DNA from 2 places in the Streptomyces sp. NPDC048507 genome. Region 1 is predicted to be linked to the other one. Evidence: riboswitches for the same ligand, from Rfam matches in the RefSeq annotation. Region 1 holds a riboswitch; the other holds the start of a gene.

Region 1 (4,140 bases):
GCCGGAGACGAGCCCGCCACCGCCGCGCCGGGCGCTGAGCGTGCCGTCGTCGGAGAGGGCGTACGAGAGCGGGCCGCGGTTCGCGGCGACGAGTACCTGAGAAGCCATGCCGCGAACCTAGCCCGGCCCGCCCCGGCTCAAACCGAGCCGTACGCCACATCTCCGGCCGCTCAGGCCACCCGGCTGCGCGCGTACTCGGCGATCGAGGCCATCGGCGGCCGCTCCTCGGTGTCCACCGGGTAGGTGCGCGGCACGAACCCGTCCGGCCCCCGCTCGAACTGCGTCAGCTCGGGGCGTACGAGGTGCGCGCGCGAGAGCCGCAGCTGGGCCGTGCGGTAGATCGCGGCGGCCATCCGGCCCAGCGCCCGCCCGTCCTGGTGCCGGTGCAGCCGGACCCCGACGTCGACCTGGGCCAGCGCGTCGAGGCCGACCGTGTGCAGCGCGTCCACCAGCAGGCCCAGCTCGACGCCGTAGCCGACGGGGAAGGGCAGCCGCTCCAGCAGCGAGCGCCGTACGGCGTACTCGCCGCCCAGCGGCTGGACGAACCCGGCCAGCTGCGGCCAGTTCAGGTTCAGCAGCGGGCGGGCCACCAGCTCGGTGACCCGACCGCCCTGGCCCGGGGCGTCGCCGAGCGGGCGGTCGTACATGGCCTTGACGAACTGCACCTGCGGATCGGTCAGCAGCGGCCCGACGATCCCGGAGACGAAGGACGCGGAGAAGTCCCGCAGGTCGGCGTCGACGAAGCAGACGACGTCGCCCGTCGTCGCGAGCAGCGAGCGCCACAGCACCTCGCCCTTGCCGGGCAGCGCCGGGATCCGCGGCAGGATCGCGTCCCGGTGCACGACCCGGGCGCCGGCCTCGGCGGCCACCTGCGCCGTACGGTCGACGGACCCGGAGTCGACCACGACCAGCTCGTCCACCAGGGGGGTCGCGAGGCCGTCGACGAGATCGCGCCGGATCACCTCGACGATCTGCCCGACCGTGGCCTCCTCGTCGAGCGCGGGCAGCACCACGCTGACCGTCGTCCCGGCCGCCCGTTTCCGGTCGAGCAGCTGGTCGAGCGGTCGGTCGGCGGCGGACCAGGAGCGGTCTGCCAGCCAGCGCTCCACCTCATCCAGCACTCTCAGCACTCCCTGCCTGTCGGCGTCACTCGTTGTTTTGGGGCGAAATGTGATCCATCTCGCCGTTCGGACGGCTGTCTCAACCACCCGGGCCTTCGGTTACAGTCTTGAACAACGCGAAGGACCACCGCATGCCGGGGGTCCCCGCGCACAAACGCACCGGCGCGCCATAGAGCGCGTGTGCCGGTGCCATACCGCTCATCCAGAGGGGCAGAGGGACACGGCCCGTTGAAGCCCCGGCAACCCTCCAGTCGGTTCTCGCGATGCGTTTTCGACGCACTCCCGCGAGGTCCCCGGCTCGGGAAGGTGCCAATTCCGTCTCATGGCGAAGTGCGCCATGGGGAAGATGAGGAGAAAGGGCCTCGCCGTCATGGCTGCACAGACTGTCGCCACTTCCGCCAACCTCGGATCCGTCGATCTCGGACCCGCCACCGGCCTTTCCTGCCGCGAGTGCGGAACCCGCTTCGAGCTCGGTCCCGTCTTCGCCTGCGTCGAGTGTTTCGGCCCGCTCGAAGTCGCCTACGACCTGCCGCTCGGCGACCCGGAGGCCCTGCGCGCGGCCATCGAGGCCGGTCCGGACAACATCTGGCGCTACGCACCGCTGCTGCCCGTCCCCGCGGACGTGGCCTCCAAGCCCAGCCTGAACCCCGGCTTCACCAAGCTCGTGGACGCGGCGAACCTGGCCAAGGAGCTGGGCGTCACCGGCAAGCTCTACGTCAAGGACGACTCGGGCAACCCGACGCACTCCTTCAAGGACCGCGTCGTGGCCATCGCCGTCGAGGCGGCCCGCGCCTTCGGCTTCACCACCCTCTCCTGCTCCTCCACCGGCAACCTGGCCGGCGCCGTCGGCGCCGCGGCCGCCCGCGCCGGTTTCCGCTCCTGCGTGTTCATCCCGCACGACCTGGAGCAGGGCAAGGTCGTCATGGCCGGTGTCTACGGTGGCGACCTGGTCGGCATCGAGGGCAACTACGACGACGTCAACCGCTTCTGCTCCGAGCTCATCGGCGACCCGCTGGGCGAGGGCTGGGGCTTCGTCAACGTCAACCTGCGCCCCTACTACGGCGAGGGCTCCAAGACCCTGGCGTACGAGATCTGCGAGCAGCTCGGCTGGCGGCTGCCCGACCAGATCGTCATCCCGATCGCGTCCGGCTCCCAGCTGACGAAGATCGACAAGGGTCTGCAGGAGCTGATCAAGCTCGGTCTGGTCGAGGACAAGCCGTACAAGATCTTCGGCGCCCAGGCCGAGGGCTGCTCCCCGGTGTCCACCGCCTTCAAGGCCGGGCACGACGTGGTCCGCCCGCAGAAGCCGGACACCATCGCCAAGTCCCTCGCCATCGGCAACCCGGCGGACGGCCCGTACGTCCTGGACATCGCGCGGCGCACCGGCGGCTACGTCGAGGACGTCGACGACACCCAGGTCGTCGAGGCCATCAAGGTCCTGGCGCAGACCGAGGGCATCTTCGCCGAGACCGCGGGCGGCGTGACCGTCGGCGTGACGAAGAAGCTCATCGAGAACGGGCAGCTCGACCCGTCGCTGACCACCGTGATCCTGAACACCGGTGACGGCCTCAAGACCCTGGAGGCGGTGGCCGCCGACAGCGGCCAGAGCGCCACCATCCGCCCCAGCCTGGACGCGTTCCGCGCCGCCGGCCTGGCCTGACCCTTCCCCCGCATCCCGGAAAGGCGGTAGCGCCATGAGCGTCAACGTCCGCATCCCCACCATCCTGCGCACCTACACCGGCGGCGTCGCCGAGGTCCCGGCCGAGGGCGCGACCCTGGCCGAGGTCATCGAGTCCCTGGAGCGCAGCCACCCCGGCATCGCCGCCCGGGTCCTGGACGACCAGGGCAAGCTGCGCCGCTTCGTGAACGTCTACGTCAACGACGACGACGTGCGCTTCGAGGGCGGCCTGGAGGCGGCGACGCCCGACGGCGCCGGCGTCTCGATCATCCCGGCCGTCGCGGGCGGCTGACGCTCCTGCCCCTCCGGGCGCCGGACGTAAAGTGAATTGCCCCCTCCGCTCATAAGCGGAGGGGGCAATTCTGCTTGATTGGGCGCGGTAAGGTTGGGGAAGTCCCCTCCGCCGTTCTTGCCCGCCGCATATGAACGGGGCCGGCGAGGGTTGACATTGAGTCAACATGGGTGCGCCCTTTGGGTCTTTGGCGAGGATTGCCGGGCCCGAGTTGCCCGGCAATATGCCAAATTTTCACTCTATTTCAATGTTTCCCGGTGTCCAGAATTCTCGTCGGAATGACCTGTCGCAGACAGCACCGGTGCGGATACATTCAGCCGCGGTCGAGGCGTTCCGGCGCAACTTCTGACCCGGGTCCGCGAAGTGCGGACCCGCGCAAGGGCCAGTAATAGGGGAGTTAGGCATGGCTCAGGGCACCGTCAAGTGGTTCAACGCGGAGAAGGGCTACGGCTTCATCGCGGTCGACGGTGGTGCGGATGTGTTCGTCCACTACAGCGCCATCCAGATGGACGGGTACCGCACCCTTGAAGAGGGTCAGCGGGTCGAGTTCGAGATCTCGCAGGGCCAGAAGGGTCCGCAGGCGGACATGGTCAAGCTCGCTGCCGGCTGAGTCCCCAGCGCGATCGACCACCGACGCACAGACACCACGAGGGGCCCACATCCCGGACACGGGATGCGGGCCCCTCGTGCGTTGTGCGGCCCCGCCGCACGGCCGGAAGCCGTCCCGGATCATCCGGAGCCGCTTGCACTCGCGGGGGTCGAGTGCTAATCATTGGCGTTAGCACTCTCCAGGTGAGAGTGCTACTAAAGACGAGGACCGGGTCGGTGAGGCCCGACGGGTCCGGCGGGAAGGAACCGCCGGCTCCGCAGGCCGTCCGTCGCGGGCGCGGGCGCGGTCCGGAGCAATCCACCCCTGTCCGGGAGGACCACTTCAGATGGCCAAGATCATTGCGTTCAACGAGGAGGCCCGGCGCGGTCTCGAGCGTGGCATGAACCAGCTCGCCGACGCCGTCAAGGTCACCCTTGGCCCCAAGGGTCGCAACGTCGTC
Region 2 (4,140 bases), on a different contig from region 1:
TCTGGCGCTGGCGGCGTACGCGGCGGCCAACGCCTCCTCCGACCAGACGCTGGTCGGCGCGTCGGGAGCCATCTCGGCGGTGCTCGGGGCCTTCCTCTGCCTCTTCCCGAAGGCGCGGGTGACGAGCCTGTTCCCGTTCCTGCTCTTCCTGCCGCTGCGCTTCCCGGCCTGGATCGTGCTGATGTTCTGGTTCGCCCTGCAGTGGCTGGCCGCGCAGCGCGCGGAGAGCGGGCCCGGAGTGGCCTACCTGGCCCACGTGGTGGGCTTCTCCGTGGGCTTCCTCTACGCGTGGGCGCGCTATCGGCGTACGACTAGAGTGAGGAGACCAGTGACTGCCGGCGAGGGAGACAGCCAACCGTGATCACCGCGATCGTGCTCATCAAGACCAGCGTGGACCGCATCCCCGAGATCGCCGAGTCCATCGCCGCGCTGGACAGCGTCAGCGAGGTCTACTCCGTCACCGGCACGTACGACCTGATCGCACTGGTCCGCGTGGCCCGCCACGAGAACCTGGCCGACATCATCCCCGGCCGCATCAGCAAGATCCCGGGCGTCGAGGCGACCGACACGCACGTGGCGTTCCGCACCTACTCGCAGCACGACCTGGAAGCCGCGTTCGCCATCGGCCTGGACGCGTAACGCCCGGCCGGTCCCGGGCCCGGGGCCTCACAGCCCCGGCAGAGCCTCCGCCGACCGGGCGGTCCGGCCCTCCTGGAGCCGGAAGAGGTAGCCGCGCAGGTACCCCTCCAGCTCGCCGTCGATGTGGGACACGTACGCGCGGGCCCCGCCCGCCGCCTCCCGCTCGTCGGCGCGGGCCGACACCGACCAGGTCCGGTCCAGGCGGACGGCCCACTCCCGCACCCGCCGGCGGTCCCGCCACCAGTCACGGACGAGTTCCGGGGTCCAGTACGCGTCCCCGTCTCCTCCGTAGGCCCCGAAGACCTCGCACTCGCCCGCGCAGATCAGCTCGTACGCCTCCCGCGGCGAGCGGGGCTGGCGGTAGACGAACTCCTGGCCGTCGCCGTCGTCGTCGTACAGCACGTGCGCGGGCGCGCACCCGCGCCCCGTCCAGCAGGTGTCCGTCTCCGCCGCGTAGAACGGGCCCGGCACGCTGCGCCAGTCCCGTCGGGCCCACGGGTGGTGTACACGTCCGGCGGGACCGCTCCAGTCGTGCCGCACCGGGCCGCGGCGCGGGTCCCACTGGGGCAGCGGCTTGCCCACGATCGCCCGGACGGTCGGCAGGGGGTCCCAGTAGGTCATGACCGCAGCGTGTCAGACCGCCGGGACGCAGCGGCCCTCTTCCGTGCGGTACTGCCACTTGGCGCCGTCCGCGACGAGCTCCTTCACCGCGCGCACGAACCGCTCGACGTGCTCGTCGGGGGTGCCCGCGCCGAAGCTGACGCGGATCGCGTTGAGCGAGCGCTCCCCCGGCGCCGCCTCCGGCGCACCGCACTCGCCCGGCTCCTGCGGCTCGCTGCCGAGCAGGGTGCGGACCAGCGGATGGGCGCAGAAGAGGCCGTCGCGGACGCCGATGCCGTACTCGGCGGACAGGGCCGCGGCGAAGTGGGAGCTGTTCCAGCCGTCGACCACGAAGGAGATCACGCCGACGCGCGGGGCGTCGTCCCCGAAGAGGGACAGGACCCGGACGGCCGGGACCTCGGCCAGGCCCGCGCGGACCTTCGCGATGAGGTGGTTCTCGCGGGCGACGAGGCCCTCGAACCCGGCCTCCTTCAGGGCCCGGCAGGCCGAGGCGATGGAGTAGACGCCGATGACGTTCGGGGAGCCGGCCTCGTGGCGGGCGGCGGTGGTGTGCCACTCGACGTCGACGCCGCCGTCCTCGCGGCGGGCCACCGTACGGGAGGCGCCGCCGCCCGCGAGGTAGGGCGGGGCCTGCTGGAGCCAGTCGGCGCGGCCGGCGAGCACGCCCGAGCCGAAGGGGGCGTACAGCTTGTGGCCGGAGAAGGCGATCCAGTCGACGTCCAGCTCCTGGACGGACACGGGGTGGTGCGGCGCCAGCTGGGCGGCGTCCAGGACGATCCGCGCGCCGTGGGCGTGCGCGGCGGCGGCCAGCTCCTTGACCGGCCACAGCTCGCCGGTGACGTTGGACGCCCCGGTGACGCACACCAGCGCCGGGCCGTAGGGGTCGCGGTCGGCGAGCGCCCGCTCCAGCGTCGCGACGGCCTGGTCCGGGGTGCGGGGGGCGTTCAGGTAGGTGACCTGCGCGTCGCCCCAGGGCAGCAGCGAGGCGTGGTGCTCGGTCTCGAAGACGAAGACCTGGCAGCCGGCCGGGAGGACGGCGGCCAGCAGGTTCAGCGAGTCGGTGGTCGACCGGGTGAAGACCACCTGGTCGGCGGGGCGGCAGTCCAGGAACTCGGCGACCGCGACGCGGCTCTGCTCGAACAGGTCGGTGGACAGCTGGGAGAGGTACCCGGCCCCGCGGTGCACGCTGCCGTAGTAGGGGGCGTACGCGGCCACGTCGTCCCAGACCCGCTGGAGCGCCGGGGCGCTGGCCGCGTAGTCGAGGGCGGCGTAGGTGACCTCGCCACCGGTCACGAGCGGCACGGTGACGTCCCGGCCGAGGACCGGCAGCGGCGCGGCACAGGCGGGGTCGACGCCGGCGTCGGCGCAGGCGGCAACGGAGTCGGCGGCGGTGGCGGTGGCGTTCAGGGTTGCGGACATGGCGGTGTCTCCCGGCAGGCAGGGCTGAATGGCTTCGTTGTTCGGCCCGTACGCGGGTACGGCTCGGCGGCCGGCCACAGGGGTACGGGGAGAGCCTCGGAAGGACATGGGGGTACGCCGCGGCGACCCTGTTCCGAGGGGTGAAGAAGGGGCGGAGTCGCCCTATCGCATTCGCTTGCTCACGGAAAAAGCTCCTCGAAGACCCAGGACCCCTGGTATCGAGGGATCCGCGCTTGCCGTAGACCTCGCTGCCTACGACCTGGTCATCACCCGGGGCACCCCGCCACGGAAGGAGGGTTGCCGGACAGCGAGCCGGGGCCAAAACGCTGTCACTCGTGACCTGGTCAGCATCCTGCCACAAGATCCCCCGCGCACAAGACCCCGGTCCACCATGTGGACCGGGGTCTCGCGGGAACGGCGCTCCGGCCGTCGCGGGTCAGGCGTTGCTGGCGGCCACCCAGCGCTCCAGCGCCGCCCGGGCCGAACCCGAGTCGATCGACTCGGCCGCACGGGCGATGCCCGCCGCGATCTGCTCCTCCAGCGAGCCGGTGCCCGGGTCCAGCGCCACCAGGGCAGCCGCCGAGTTCAGCAGGACGGCGTCGCGCACGGGGCCGCTCTCACCGGCCAGCAGCCGGCGGGCGACGTCCGCGTTGTAGGAGGGGTCCTCGCCGCGCAGGTCGGCGACGTCCACGATCGGGATCCCGACGTCGCGCGGGTCGAAGGCCAGCTCGGTGACCTTGCCCCCGCGGACCCACCAGACCCGGGAGGTCGCCGTCGTGGTCAGCTCGTCCATGCCGTCGTCGCCGCGGAAGACCAGAGCCGAGGAGCCGCGCTCCGCGAGCACCCCGGCGACGATGGGCGCCACCCGCGGGTCGGCCACGCCCGTGGCCTGCGCGCGCACCCGCGCCGGGTTGGTCAGCGGGCCGAGGAAGTTGAAGGTGGTCCGGATGCCCAGCTCCTTGCGGGCGGCCGCCACGTGCCGCAGGGCGGGGTGGAACTTGACCGCGAAGCAGAAGGTGATGCCGGCCTCCTCGACCACCTCCGCCACCCGGGCCGGGGTGAGGTTGAGGTTGACGCCGAGCTTCTCCAGGACGTCGGAGGAGCCGCTCGCCGAAGAGGCGGCCCGGTTGCCGTGCTTGACCACCTTGGCACCGGTACCGGCCACCACGAGCGCCGACATGGTGGAGATGTTGACGGTCTTCGCCCCGTCCCCGCCCGTGCCGACGATGTCCACCGTGCGGCCCGGCACCTCGATCAGGTTGGCGTGATCGTACATGGCACGCACCATGCCGTTGATCTCCGCGACCGTCTCCCCCTTGGCCCGCAGCGCCACCATGAAACCGGCGATCTGCGCGTCCGTGGCCTCGCCGCGCATGACGCGGTCCATGGCCCAGGCGGTGTCGTCCGCCCCGAGGTCGCGGCCGGTGAGCAGGGCGTCGAGGAGACCCGGCCAGCCGCGGG

The links. Region 1 has a riboswitch for S-adenosylmethionine ahead of thrC (threonine synthase). Riboswitches for the same ligand answer to the same signal wherever they lie in the genome.
Region 2: another riboswitch for S-adenosylmethionine. It lies ahead of ACGFXC_RS22050 (aminotransferase class V-fold PLP-dependent enzyme); the one in region 1 lies ahead of thrC (threonine synthase).

What each region holds. Positions count from the first base shown of each region.
Region 1 covers NZ_JBICWZ010000013.1:76,844-80,983, reverse strand. Annotated here, with positions in the region: gene ACGFXC_RS29015 (trehalose-6-phosphate synthase) at 1-108, opposite strand, end outside; gene ACGFXC_RS29010 (glucosyl-3-phosphoglycerate synthase) at 171-1,121, opposite strand; SAM riboswitch class I at 1,317-1,474, shown strand; gene thrC (threonine synthase) at 1,492-2,781, shown strand; gene ACGFXC_RS29000 (MoaD/ThiS family protein) at 2,816-3,091, shown strand; gene ACGFXC_RS28995 (cold-shock protein) at 3,495-3,701, shown strand; gene groL (chaperonin GroEL) at 4,027-4,140, shown strand, end outside.
Region 2 covers NZ_JBICWZ010000007.1:392,266-396,405, forward strand. Annotated here, with positions in the region: gene ACGFXC_RS22035 (rhomboid family intramembrane serine protease) at 1-361, shown strand, start outside; gene ACGFXC_RS22040 (Lrp/AsnC family transcriptional regulator) at 358-639, shown strand; gene ACGFXC_RS22045 (ferredoxin) at 667-1,260, opposite strand; gene ACGFXC_RS22050 (aminotransferase class V-fold PLP-dependent enzyme) at 1,273-2,679, opposite strand; SAM riboswitch class IV at 2,904-3,020, opposite strand; gene trpD (anthranilate phosphoribosyltransferase) at 3,116-4,140, opposite strand, start outside.